DNA from 4 places in the Nocardia canadensis genome. Region 4 is predicted to be linked to each of the others. Evidence: riboswitches for the same ligand, from Rfam matches in the RefSeq annotation. Region 4 holds a riboswitch; each other region holds the start of a gene.
What was found. A riboswitch is a leader RNA that binds a small molecule or an ion and turns the genes downstream of it on or off. The one in region 4 is predicted to bind S-adenosylmethionine.
Positions count from the first base shown of each region.

Region 1: it holds a riboswitch for S-adenosylmethionine, as region 4 does, so the genes downstream of both, Q7X29_RS03860 (LLM class flavin-dependent oxidoreductase) here and Q7X29_RS32815 (rhodanese-like domain-containing protein) in region 4, are expected to answer to the same signal.
Region 2: it holds a riboswitch for S-adenosylmethionine, as region 4 does, so the genes downstream of both, Q7X29_RS32240 (ABC transporter substrate-binding protein) here and Q7X29_RS32815 (rhodanese-like domain-containing protein) in region 4, are expected to answer to the same signal.
Region 3: it holds a riboswitch for S-adenosylmethionine, as region 4 does, so the genes downstream of both, Q7X29_RS04285 (aminotransferase class V-fold PLP-dependent enzyme) here and Q7X29_RS32815 (rhodanese-like domain-containing protein) in region 4, are expected to answer to the same signal.

Region 1 is NZ_JAVCWB010000002.1:127,933-131,130, reverse strand. Features, by position in the region: gene Q7X29_RS03870 (glycosyltransferase) at 1-413, shown strand, start outside; gene Q7X29_RS03865 (hypothetical protein) at 868-1,572, opposite strand; SAM riboswitch class I at 1,785-1,878, shown strand; gene Q7X29_RS03860 (LLM class flavin-dependent oxidoreductase) at 1,906-2,613, shown strand; gene Q7X29_RS03855 (ABC transporter substrate-binding protein) at 2,610-3,198, shown strand, end outside.
Region 2 is NZ_JAVCWB010000010.1:1,955,084-1,958,281, forward strand. Features, by position in the region: gene Q7X29_RS32235 (ABC transporter permease) at 1-396, opposite strand, end outside; gene Q7X29_RS32240 (ABC transporter substrate-binding protein) at 396-1,559, opposite strand; SAM riboswitch class IV at 1,602-1,718, opposite strand; gene Q7X29_RS32245 (FMN-dependent NADH-azoreductase) at 1,940-2,566, shown strand; gene Q7X29_RS32250 (MFS transporter) at 2,544-3,198, shown strand, end outside.
Region 3 is NZ_JAVCWB010000002.1:223,348-226,545, forward strand. Features, by position in the region: gene Q7X29_RS04275 (Pls/PosA family non-ribosomal peptide synthetase) at 1-481, opposite strand, end outside; gene Q7X29_RS04280 (MarR family winged helix-turn-helix transcriptional regulator) at 638-1,072, opposite strand; SAM riboswitch class IV at 1,368-1,482, shown strand; gene Q7X29_RS04285 (aminotransferase class V-fold PLP-dependent enzyme) at 1,531-2,847, shown strand; gene Q7X29_RS04290 (excalibur calcium-binding domain-containing protein) at 2,906-3,040, shown strand; gene Q7X29_RS04295 (flavin reductase family protein) at 3,078-3,198, opposite strand, start outside.
Region 4 is NZ_JAVCWB010000010.1:2,066,628-2,069,825, forward strand. Features, by position in the region: gene Q7X29_RS32810 (O-succinylhomoserine sulfhydrylase) at 1-1,166, opposite strand, end outside; gene Q7X29_RS32815 (rhodanese-like domain-containing protein) at 1,177-1,593, opposite strand; SAM riboswitch class IV at 1,612-1,729, opposite strand; gene Q7X29_RS32820 (Rv0361 family membrane protein) at 1,776-2,234, opposite strand; gene Q7X29_RS32825 (FAD-dependent oxidoreductase) at 2,424-3,198, shown strand, end outside.

The sequences.
Region 1 (3,198 bases), on a different contig from region 4:
CCAGCGCGGGCACCCGGATGTACGACGGCGCGGCCGAACTCACCGAGGGCTACACCCGCTGGCTGTGGTCGGCCTACGGCGGCCGGGTCGACGCCGGCGCCGCGGTGGGCGCGCTCGCGGCCCTGGCCTACTGGATCCCGCCGCTGGCCGCGCTCTGCGCTCGCGGCCGGGTCCGCCGCGCCGGACTGCTCGGCTACCTCGCCGCCGTGGCGGGCCGCCTCGCCGCCCGCGCCACCGAGACCCGGCAGCGGCCGACCCGCGCCGACCTCACCTCCGCGCTCGCCCACCCGCTGGGCGTGGCGCACTACTTGGCGCTGTGGACCCGGTCGCACTACCGCCATCGCACCGGCACGCTGCGCTGGAAGCAGCGCCCACTGGTCGCGCCGGAGACCGCGAGCGCCCAGCACGCCTGACGCGCCCGGCCGCGCTCAGCGATCGGTGATCCGCAACGAGAATTCGCCGCCCATCCCCCGGCTCGTCGTCAGGGTCAGCCGCAGCCGCGACATACCGTCGACGAGATCGCGATTGCCGCCCCGACGAAGATCCGGCCACAGCCACGAGATCCTCGAACCCCAAGCGATCCGGCGCCACGCGATCCGGCGCCACGCAGGAAGAGAGCAGATCCGCGGGACCACCCTCGAACATCGGGTCGGCGAAGGCCTTCGCGCGCAGGCGGTGGAAGGCGCGTGCGTATCGGGCCGTCGGCGCGTGCCCGGCGAAGGCGGCTGCCGCATGCGCTGATCCATCGGCCAGGACCAGCACCAGCATGGCGGCCAGGAACACCGTCGAAGCCGTTGGTGGCGTCGACCACCCGCTTGCCGCCGAGCGCGGCGGCGCGTGCGAGTCCGTCGAGTCCCCGCTGAGCCCTCAGGGAACCTCGGTGATCCCCACGGTCGGGAAGAAGAAGCAGGAGCGGCCCGCGTTGTCGGTGGTGCCGAAGACGGCGGCCAGGACGGTGCCGTGGCCGGTGTCGACCGGGACGGCCCGCACACCGCCGACCGGGATGGCGGCGAAGAGGAAGTCGCGGATCGCGGTCTCGGCGATGGGGCGCAGTTCGACGGGGACCTCGGGCGGGACCAGCGCGCGCACCACGTCGGCAATGGAGCCCATCGAGGCCAGCCCGCCGCGCCCGGTGCTGATATTGAGCCAGGCCACCTGCATGCCGGAGGTCTCGGTGGCCGCGGTGTCCGGTGCCAGGCCGTAGGGCAGGAAGGTGAACATCGTCTGGCCCGATTTCACGGCGGTGAGGTCGAGACCGGGGATCTGCACGGCGTTGGCGGGCCACGGGCCGGGCACCGCGCCCGCGACGGCGGGCACGAGCCCGAGGCCGTCGCCCGCGCAGTTCGCGGCGACCGTCGGGTACAGGAACGGTTGGATGCCCAGCGCTTTCAGGGTGTCGACGACGCTCTGATACGCGCCGAGCAGGTCACCGGGACCGGCGGTCGGGGTGGCGGCGGGCGCATCCCTGGTTACCGTCGCGGGCACGGCCGCCGCGGTGGGCGCGGCCAGCAGCAGCGCGGCGGCGCAGGCCGCCAGCGTGGTCAGGGCGGTGAAACGACGCGGCACGGTCACAACGCACTCCTCATCGACGCGGAGACATCCGACGCTACGCCCGTATCCGGCGGAATCCGCGCAGGTGAGGCGCGTCGTTTCGTCGGCGCGTCGCGGACAGTGTGCACCAGCGCCGCCCCGGTTCCAAGCTCTGCGCTCACGCTGATCCTTACCGTTGTGAAGTATCGCCGCAGTGCCACATGCTGATTCGGTACCGGCCCTGTGGTCGGTCACAACCATCCAGAGCGACCGAGAGACCTGGCTCCATGACGTCGCAGCAACCCGCCCGTTCCCGGGTGTGGGTGCTTCCGCCGGGTTCGATGGAGGAGCAAGAGTGGCGAGGTCTGCTGTCGCATGAAGTTTCTGTTGTTCACGCTGGTGACCCGGGCGGTGACCACGCTCAGCCTGTTCGACCCGGTGCGCGCGTCCGAGGACTACGCGACGCTGGACAACCTGGCGGATGGCCGGCTGGAGCTGATCATCGGCAAGGGCAACGGCCCCGCGCAGGCCCGGATCCGGCACGGCAGCGCGACCAGCCGCGAGTCGGTGGAACTGGCCGCGCGCCACGGTGATCCGCTGCTCTCGGCCGACGTCACCAACCCCATCGAGCCGTCTGCCGAACTGGTTCGCCACTATCGGCAGCGCTGGGCCCACTACGGCCGCGACCCCGCCGACGCGCTCGTCGGCGCGGGCACCGTGGGCTTCCACGTCGCCGCCACCTCCCAGCAGGCCAGAGCGGTCTCCACGCCGCTGTTCGAGGCGCGTCGCGCGCTGGCGCGAAAGCTGGGCCTGCCCCTGGTGTTCGACACCATCGACGACTTCCTCGCGCGCAGCTCCGCTCTGGTCGGCAGCCCGCCGGAAGTCATCGACAAGGTCGGCCGGTACCACGAGCAGCTCGGCCACGAGGTGATCCATCTCTCCGCCGAACGCGACGGTCGCGCCGACACCGACTACCTGGGCAGCCTCGAGCTGTTCCAGGCCGAGGTGGCGCCCGAACTGCGCCGCCGCATTCCCAGCCGTCCCCTGGCCGCAGGCCGCGAATTCTCTGGAGTCACCCCGTGATCGGTCCTCGTCATCGTTTCGCCGCCGCCGTCGGCGTCCTGGCTGTCGCCACCTCCGTGGTCGCGTGCGGCAGCGACACCGGCGGCGCGGGTGGGCAGGCCGGTCCGCCGCAGCCCGGCGGCACCCTGCGCTACGGGTTGTCCCAGGCCCCGTCGTGCTCGGATCCGGCCCAGGCCGGGTCGAACCAGACCATCTACGTCACCCGCCAGATCGTCGACTCGCTCACCGACCAGGACCCCAAGACCGGCGCGATCACCCCCTGGCTGGCCAAGAGCTGGGAGGTCAGCCCCGACGCCAAGGTGTTCACCTTCACCCTCGCCGACGGCGTCACCTTCAGCGACGGCACCGCGCTGACCGCGGATTCGGTGCGCGACACCTTCGACGCGATCGTCGAGCTGGGCGGTGCGAAGGCGCCGCTGGGCGCGAGCTACCTGACCAACTACGTCGGCACGACGGCGGTCGACAAGCTCACCGCCCGGGTCGAGTTCAGCCAGCCCAACGCCCAGTTCCTGCAGGCCTCCTCGACGCCGCAGCTCGGCATCCTGGGCCGGGCGACCAATGCCAAGCCGGCCGAGGCCCGCTGCG
Region 2 (3,198 bases), 110 kb from region 4:
GACCCCACCGAGCTGGAAGTTGTTGGTGGGCAGCACCTGTGGGAACGGACGGGTGTCCGGCCCGAAGACGATCTGGGTCAGGTTCTCGATGATCAACCCGGCTGCGACCGTCGCCAGCAGTGCCGCGATGGCGGGCGCCTTGCGCAGCGGATGCACCGCCAGCACATCGATGAGCACACCGACGGCGGCGGTGATCGCGAGCACCAGCACGATGGTCAGCCAGAGCGGAAGGCCCTGCTCGGCGATGAACCACCAGCCCAGGATCGACCCGAGCGCGAACACCGCGCCGTGCGCGAAGTTGATGACATTGGTGACACCGAAGATGAGGGTGATGCCCACGGCGAGCAGCGCGTACGCGTTGCCGTGGACCACACCGGCGATCAGCGTGTCGAACATCAGCGGTTGCCGGTCGGCACGAACTTGCCTTCCTTCAGCACCAGCTCACGCGGGGTCACGCCCTTCGGGCGTCGCGTTTCCTGGTCGAAGGCGAAGGTGCCGAGGCCGATTCCGGTGAACTGCGTTTCGGTCCGGAGACCGTCGAGGATGCCCTCGCGGGTCGCGCCGCCCTTCTCGGCCGCTTGCGCCACCACGTGCAGCGCGTCGTAGGCGTAGACGTTGAAGTCACCCGGATCGGTGTTGAACTTCTTGCGGAACTTGGTGACGAAGTCCTGCACCTTCGGGTCCGGGTCGGCGGGGCTGAAGATTCCGTTGACGATGTCGCCCTCGGCGGCCGCGCCGGCCAGCGAGATGAACTGCGGGGTGTTCTGGCCACCGAAGAACTGGCCGGTGAAGCCCACATCACGCAGCTGCTTGACCACCAGCGCGCCGTCGGGGCCGTAGCCCAGGTGCACCACCGCGTCAGGGTTGGCCTCGCGGCCCTTGATCAGTATCGGCTTCACATCGGTGGAGTCGGGCAGGATGGGCGAGGAGTAGACGATCTCCACGCCCTTCTGCGCGGCGAATTTCTCGAAGAACTGGAAAGCCTGCTTACCCCAGTCGGTTTCGAGGTAGACCACCGAAACCTTCTTGGCTTTCTTCGACACCCACTCGGCATTGCGCTCCTGGAACACGTCGAGGGTGATCGACGGGCTCCACGAGTAGTCGCCCGCCTTGGTGAAGTCGACCGCGGAGTTGGTGAAGCCGTACTGGACGAGCTTGCCGCGGTTGTAGATCGGCGACGCCGCGATCGAGGCAGGCGAGGAGAAGTCGCCCAGCTCGGCGATGATCGACTTGTCGTCGACGAACTTGGTGGCGATGGGCACGGTCTGCTTGGGATCGGACTGCGAGTCCTCCCACTTCAATTCGACCTTGCGGCCGTTGATACCGCCCGCGGCGTTGATCTCGTCCAGAGCCAGCTCGAAGCCCTGTTGCCACAGGCGCCCGTACTCGGCCGACGGACCGGTCCGGGGCCCCGAGACACCGAAATATACCGGTCCATCGGCGGATTCGCCGCTACCGGAATCACTGCAACCGACCACCGCGGCGGCCACCGTCACCGCCGCCAGCGCACCGGCGACAATCTTGACACGACGGCGCGAGCCGATCGAGAACTTGCTCATTGCTGATTTTTCCTTCGAACATGCCGAACGCACGAAAGAACCCTTCGGCGCTTGCGCTCTCCCTGTCGAGAGCACCTGGTCGTCACCCGGGGCACCCCACCGCCGAGCGAGGGTTGCCGATCAGCGAGCCGGGGCTCGAAAGTGCTGATACTCGTGACCGTGGGAGGAAATGTAGCAGCAGGTCACGCGGCGTCCGGCGATTCATGACCACCACTGATGCCGTTCCGGGACAGTCGGATACGGCCCTAGCTGCGGCGATCGGCGCACGACCGATTTGCGATCAGCTCGAGACAAAAAGTGCCGGCCGAAATCGGTGACCGATCAGCGCAGCCTGCGACAAATCATTGTCGACGTTCACCCGGCTCGGTACTGCTATTCCCATGACCACTCTGCTGCACATCAACGCTTCCGCCCGCGGCGAATTCAGCCAATCCCGCGCTATCGCACAGACTTTCATCGAAGCCCTCGCCGCGCGGGATTCCGGCCTGCGCGTCGACACCCTCGACCTGTTCGACGCGGGCCTGCCCGACTTCGGCACCCACGCGGCCGCCGCCAAACTGGCCGTCTTCACCGGCTCGGAGCAGACGCCCGAACAGGTCGCCGCCTGGGAGCAGGCGCGCACCGTGTTCGACCGGTTCGCCGCGGCCGACCTCTACGTCCTCAACATCCCGATCTGGAACCACGGCGTGCCCTACATCCTCAAGCAGTACGTCGACATCGTCACCCAGCCCGGCTGGGCGTTCGCCTTCGATCCCGAGGTGGGCTACAGCGGCCTGCTCGAGGGCAAGCGCGCCGTCACCGTCTACACCAGCGGCGTGCACCAGCCGGGGGTGCCGATCCAGTTCGGCAACGACTTCGCCACCCCGTTCGTGCAGGACTGGCTGCGGTTCGTCGGGGTGAAGGACGTGGCCGAGATCCGCTTCGCCCCGACCGTACTCACCGAAGACCCCCAGGTCGGCTTCGACGCGGCTCAGGAACGTGCGCGTGAGCTCGCCGGCGACTACTGAGTCGACCGATCGGGGGTGGGCGCCGACCGGCCGGACCGTCGCGACGGTCTGTGCCGTCGGGATTCTCGTCGTCGGCCAGCTCTACGTGGTGTTGCCGGTGCTGGGCGACCTGGCCGCGGTGTGGGACACCTCCCGCGCCGCGGCCACCTGGACCACCACTGCGTTCGGGCTGGCCTACGGGGCGGGATTCCTGGTCACCGGTCCGCTCTCGGACCAGTGGGGGCGCCGCCCGGTGATCGTCGGGGGCCTGGCGGCGACCGCCCTGTCCACCCTGCTGGTGATAGCCGCGCCGAATCTCGGCGCCGGCCTCGCCGCCAGGGTGGCGCAGGGCTTGACCGCGTCCTTCTTCGCACCGGCGGCCTTCGCCTACCTCGCCGAGCGGATCGCGCCGCAGCGGCGGGTCTTCGCACTCACCTGCCTGACCAGTTCGTTCCTCGGCGCGGGCGTGATCGCGCAGGTAGTGGCGCAACTGGTCGACGACGCGTTCGGCTGGCGGGCGGTCTTCGTGGCGGGCGCGCTGGCGTTCGCGGTCTCGGCCGTCGTCTTGCGGCTGGTGCTCGAACCAGGGCAGCGGGCGGGCGGCAGCGCGTCGGCACGCTCGGTCGGCGTGGCCTTCGCGGCGCTGCTGCGCA
Region 3 (3,198 bases), on a different contig from region 4:
AGGCGTCGTCGGCGGGAGTCGGCAGGGTGTTCCAGTCCGAGGCGGGCGTGCGGCCCGCGGCGGCGGTGGCCGACTCGATGCCCGCGGCCGTGGCCAGCGCGCTCACCCTGGCCTCGCCGAAGACCAGCCGGGCCCGCTCCTCCGGGTCGTCGGCGTCGACGGGAACGTAGGCGGCGCCGCAGTAGAGGACGGCCAGGATCGTGACGTACAGCGCGGCGCTGCCCGAGGGCATCCGCACGCCGACCCGGTCGCCGGGGCGCACCCCCGCGGCGGTCAGCTCGGTCATCCTGGCCTCGATCGCGGCGATCAGCTCCATGTAGCTGAGCACGACGGTGCCGTCGTCGATCGCCGGTGCGTCGGGGTGGGCCAGGGCGGTGCTGGTCAGGATGTCTACCAGGGTGCGCGGCGGCGCGGCCAGATCGGCGCGCAGGAGTGGATCACGCAACCGGCTCGCCGGGTCCTCAGTGCGTGGCTCGAGCATGGCGCTCAGTCCACCTCTCATCGGTCGACCCCCATCGGTGGTGTTTGTTGTTTCACGGGCGGGTTACCGGAGGGCAAACGGGATGGTCACCAGATGCCAACGGTACTCGGAGAAGGTGTGGCCGGACGGCAGCGCGAGGCGTGCCGCCGGCGCCGATCACGACGGCGAATCCGGTGATTCGCCGAGCGCGGTCAGCGTCAGCCGGTGCAGGGTGCGCTGTTCCTCGGGATCGAGCCGCTCCAGCACGCGCGCGGTGGCGTCGGCGATGAGGCGGTCGGTGCGCTTGCACTGCTTGCGCCCGGCGTCGGTGATCCGCAGCCGGTATTTGCGGCGGTCCTTGCCGTCGCGGGTGCGTTCGACCAGGCCGGCGCGTTCCAGCGCGTCGATCAGCCGGACGACTTCGCTGCGGTCGATGCCGAGGGCGTCGCCGACCTTCTTCTGCGTCAGGTCGGCGTTCTCCTCGATGAAGGTGAGCACCCAGTGATCGCGCAGCGGGACGTCGATCTCGGCGTGCAGTGCCTTGGTGAGCCGTCCGAGCGCGTACACCGGATAGCGCGGCAGGCCGCGGACGGGGTTCGAGTTCGTGGACATGATCGGCAACCCTAACAGATAGTGGGGGAACTCAATCATTTGGGTCATCCATCATGGATGAGGCAGATTGTTGGGCGATTCGCGGGCGGGTGGCAATCCGGCGGCAATCGGGTCTCGGCCGGGATGTCCGATTCCTTTGTGGCCGTGAGGATTACCTTTCGGATGTCGGAACCGGTCACGGCGCGGGTCGGTGGGGCGGGTCGTCGCCGTCGCGAGCGCGGCGGGTGCCACCGGTTCCGACGGGCCGATCGTGGGTGGTTGACAGCTCGCCGGATCGTCTGCCACTCTCGAAACAGGTCACGAGTACCAGCGACAAGCCCCGGCTAGCTGGTCGGCAACCCTCCTCCGCGGTGGGGTGCTCCGGGTGACGACCAGGCCGCCGTCCGCAGTGGGCGCGGCAAGCGCGGACTCGCAGCACCCTTTTCGGGAACGAGTCCCTGAGCCGACGGGATTTCGTCATGACCGCAGTAATCGACCCCACCTGTGCCCTGGCCACCGTCTCCGGTGCGGACCTGCGGGTTCCGCTCGTGCAGGGCGGGACCAAGGACTACGCCAACTTCGACTACGCCGCGAGCGCACCGGCCTTGCAGCAGGTCACCGACCGGATTTCCAAGCTGCTGCCGTACTACGCCAGCGTGCATCGCGGCGCCGGATACGCCTCGCGGATCTCCACCGAGTGCTACGAGGCGTCCCGTGGCGCGGTCGCCCGGTTCCTCGACGCCGCCGACGACCAGGTCGTCGTGTTCACCCGCAACACCACCGATTCGCTGAACCTGCTGGCCGGCTGCGTGCCCGGCGAGACCGTGGTGCTCGATATCGAGCACCACGCGAACTTCCTGCCGTGGACCGCGCACGGGCGCCGGGTCGTGCGGGCCGCCGATACCGTCGAGGAGACGATTCGCCGGGTCGTCGCCGAATTGTGCAGCAAGCCCGCCGCTTTGCTCGCGGTGACCGGCGCCTCCAACGTCACCGGTGAGGTGCTGCCGCTGGAGCGGCTGGCGACCATCGCCCACCTGTGCGGCGCGCGGATTCTCGTCGACGCGGCGCAGCTGGCGCCGCATCGCCGGATCTCCCTGCGCGAGACCGGCGTCGACTACCTCGCCTTCTCCGGGCACAAGCTGTACGCGCCGTTCGGCGCCGGTGTGCTGGTCGGTCGGCGGGACTGGCTCGACGCCGGCGAGCCGCACCTGGCCGGTGGTGGCGCGGTGCGCGAAGTCGGTGTGGCGCAGGTCGACTGGGCCGCGGCGCCGCAGCGGCACGAGGCCGGTTCGCCGAATGTGCTCGGCGCGGCCGCCATCGCCGCCGCCTGCGACGCGCTCGCCGCGATCGATCCGGAGGAGCTCGTCGCCCACGAGCGGTTCCTGGCCGACCGGTTGCGCGACGGGCTGGGTGCGATCCCGGGCGTCGAGCTGATCCGCATCTGGTCCGACAGCCCGGACTGTGTCGGCATCGTCGCCTTCACCGTGGCCGGCTATGCCCCCGGTGAGGTCGCCGCCTACCTCTCCGCTGAACACGCCATCGGTGTCCGCGACGGCCGCTTCTGCGCCCACCCCCTCCTCGCGGCCCTCGGCCTCGACGCCGCCCTGCGCGCCAGCATCGGCCTCGGCACCACCGCCGACGACGTGGACCGCTTGATCACCGCCGTCGCCACCCTCGTCGAATCCGGCCCCACCTGGACCTACGCCGCCACCGACGGCCTCTGGAACCCCACTCCCGAAACCCGCCCCCTCTCCGGCGCCGCCCTCACCGGCGCCGCCCCCTGCCTCATCGGCTGAGCCGCCACGGTGCGGTCGGACGTGCGTGTCCGGCCGCACCGCTCTGTCCCCATCGGGAATGTGCCCCGGTGATCCCTACAAGAACTGCGCTGCCGCGCGCGCCGCGGGCGCGGCGCCGCTCCACCGTGGCGAGCCCGGCTACAGATCCGGCTTGGACGCCGACGGTGACGGTATCGCTTGCGACAGGGGCTGACCTGCCGATCGGCGCCCCGGCTCGCGCAGCGGCGTTGTCAGGTGTCGAGGGCGGTGGGGCGGTGGTATCTGCCGTTGTAGTAGAGGAGGGGGGCGGCGGACGGGGATTCCCTGGTGTCGTCGTGGACTCGGGTGACCAGGCCTACGGCGAGGGTGTGG
Region 4 (3,198 bases):
TCCTCGAGGCCGATCGAGATGCGGACCACGCCGTCGGAGAGGCCGATCGAGGCGCGGCCTTCGGGGCCCATCGCACGGTGGGTCGTCGTGGCGGGGTGGGTGATCAGGGTCTTCGCGTCACCGAGGTTGTTGGAGATATCGATGATGCGCAGGCGGTTGAGGACCTCGAAGGCGCGCTTCTTGCCGTCGTCGCCGGCCAGTTCGAAGGTGACGACCGTGCCGCCGCCGGACATCTGGGCGGTGGCGAGGGCGTGCTGCGGGTGGGACTCGAGGAAGGGGTATTTCACCCAGTTGACCGACTTGTTCGTCTCCAGGAACCGGGCGACCCGCAGCGCCGACTCGGTGGACTGGCGCACACGCAGCGGCATCGTCTCCAGGCCCTTGAGCAGGGTCCAGGCGTTGAACGGGCTCAGCGCGGGGCCGGTGTGGCGCATCAGGTTCTTGACCGGGCCGTCGATGTAGTCCTGGGCGCCGAGGATTGCGCCGCCGAGCACGCGGCCCTGGCCGTCGATGTGCTTGGTGCCGGAGTAGACCACCACGTCGGCGCCGAGTTCGAAGCCGCGCTGCAACAGCGGGGTGGCGAAGACGTTGTCCAGCACCACCTTCGCGCCCGCGGCGTGCGCGAGCTCGGTGACCTTGCGGACATCGACGAGGGTCTGCATCGGGTTGGCCGGGGTCTCGAAGAACACGGCCTGGGTGGGGACCGAGAGCGCCTGCTCCCACTGCTCGAGGTCGTCACCGTCGACGAAGACGGTCTCCACGCCCCAGCGCGGCAGGATCTCGTTGCACACCACGAAGCACGAGCCGAACAGGCTGCGGGCCGCGACGAGGCGATCGCCCGCCTTCAGCAGCGCGCCCAGCGCGGTGAACACCGCGGACATGCCGGAGGCGGTGGCGAACGCGGCCTCGGCGCCGTCGAGCAGCCGGATGCGCTCCTCGAACATGGCCACGGTCGGGTTGCCGTAACGCGAGTAGACGAAGTGCTCGACCTCGCCGGTGAAGGACGCCTCGGCGGCCTCGGCGCTCTCGTAGACGAAACCCGAGGTCAGGTACAGCGCCTCGGAGGTCTCCTCGAAGCCGGAGCGGCGCAGGCCGCCGCGGACGCCGAGAGTGGCCGGGCCGACGCCCTCGGGCAGTGGCTTGTCGAACGAACCACCGGTGATCATGCTGTTCTCCTTATGCCTGACGCCACGGCAGGCCGACCGCGCGCCAGCCGACGCTGCCGCGCTGCCCGAACGCGTCGGGACCGCCCTCGAAACCGTCCAGCACGTTGTAGGACGGGGTGATGCCCGCCGCGGTCGCCACGGTCGCCGCCCCGATGGAGCGCTGGCCGGAGCGACACAGGAACACCACCGGCGCGCCGTCCGGCCGATCACCCAGCGCCTGCTCGAGCTGCGCGCCGAAGTTCGGATTGCGGGTTCCGGTGCCGTCGACCCACTCGATGAAGTGGGCCGGGCGCTCGATCGAACTGGTGTCGGGGATACCGATCTGCGCCCACTCGCCTTCGGTGCGCACGTCGACCAGCACCGCGTCGGGGTGCTCGGTCAGGATCTCCCACGCCTTCTCAGGGGTGATGTCGCCGGCGTAAGTCATGTCGAAACCTCCTGCGTGAATCCGCTCTTGCCGTGCCGGTTGTCCGGGCACACGGCCAGGTCGTCACCCGGAGCACCCCACCGCGGAGGAGGGTTGCCGACCAGCGAGCCGGGGCTTGGCGCTGGTACTCATGACCTTGCGATCTGAGATTGCCCCGGCACAGGTCACCGTGTCAAACAGTGCTACGGAGTGCAGACCAGCCAGGTGCCGTCCACCCTGGTCAGGTTCCAGGTGCTGGTGGCGGACGTGTCGCCGATCTGCACGGTGGCGTCGATCTTGGCCCGGTCGCCGTTCACCGTCGCCTTGTCGAAACTCTTCTTGTCGATCGTCACTGCCGATTTCGGGCCGCCGAGCCGCTCCGACAGGCCGGATTTCTCCTCGTCGAAGCCGGGGCAGGCGACACCGGCCGGCGGACGCAGCTCGCTGCGCGAGCGCGCGTCGATATAGTTGGTGACAGCGGCGGCGAGACGGTCGGCCTCTGTGACATTTTTCTCAGCGGGCGAGAGCAGACCGCCGAGCACGATGCCGATGAGCACGATGACCGCGATCACCGCGGCCGCGACGAACGGGACGATGGAACGCTTGTCGGTCTGATCCACCACGATGGGCTGGTCGTCCGAGCCTGTCTGCTCCTCGTTCATGCTGTAATCCTGACAGACCCGGTGCGGGCAACCACACCGCACGCCGGGTGGCCACAACGCCGCAGATAGAATCGCCAGAATGCGGTGCGCTGCCGACTCGGAAGGCAGCTGCCAGCAGCCGGATCGTCAACTTAGCCTAAGCTAAATCGACGCCGTCAACAGTTCTCGACCAAAGGGTGCGCGTAGAAAATGACCGAACAGAGTGCAGCGACCCGCCCGCTCCGCATTGCGATCGTGGGCGCAGGACCGGCCGGTATCTACGCCGCCGACGCATTGATGAAGTCCGATGCCGATGTCAGCATCGACCTCTACGAGCGCATGCCCGCGCCCTTCGGCCTGATCCGCTACGGCGTCGCCCCCGACCACCCGCGCATCAAGGGCATCATCACCGCCCTGCACAAGGTCCTCGACAAAGACCAGGTCCGCCTGCTCGGCAACATCGACTACGGCACCGACATCACCCTCGACGACCTGCGTCAGTTCTACGACGCGGTCATCTTCTCCACCGGCGCCAACGCCGACCGCGCCCTGCCCATCCCCGGCATCGACCTCGACGGTTCCTACGGTGCCGCCGACTTCGTGTCCTGGTACGACGGGCACCCCGACGTGCCGCGCTCGTGGCCGCTGGACGCGGAGAAGGTCGCCGTGCTCGGTGTCGGCAACGTCGCCCTCGACGTGGCGCGCGTGCTGGCCAAGACCGGTGACGAGCTGCTGCCGACCGAGATCCCGCCGAACGTCTACAAGGGGCTCAAGGCCAACAAGGCCGTCGAGGTCCACGTCTTCGGGCGCCGTGGCCCCGCCCAGGCCAAGTTCACCCCGCTCGAGCTGCGTGAACTCGACCACTCGCCGACGATCGAGGTCATCGTCGATCCCGAGGACATCGACTACGACGAGGGCTCCGAAGCCGCCCGCCGCAACTCCAAGCAGGTCGACATGGTCGCCAACACCCTCGAGCAGTGGGCGA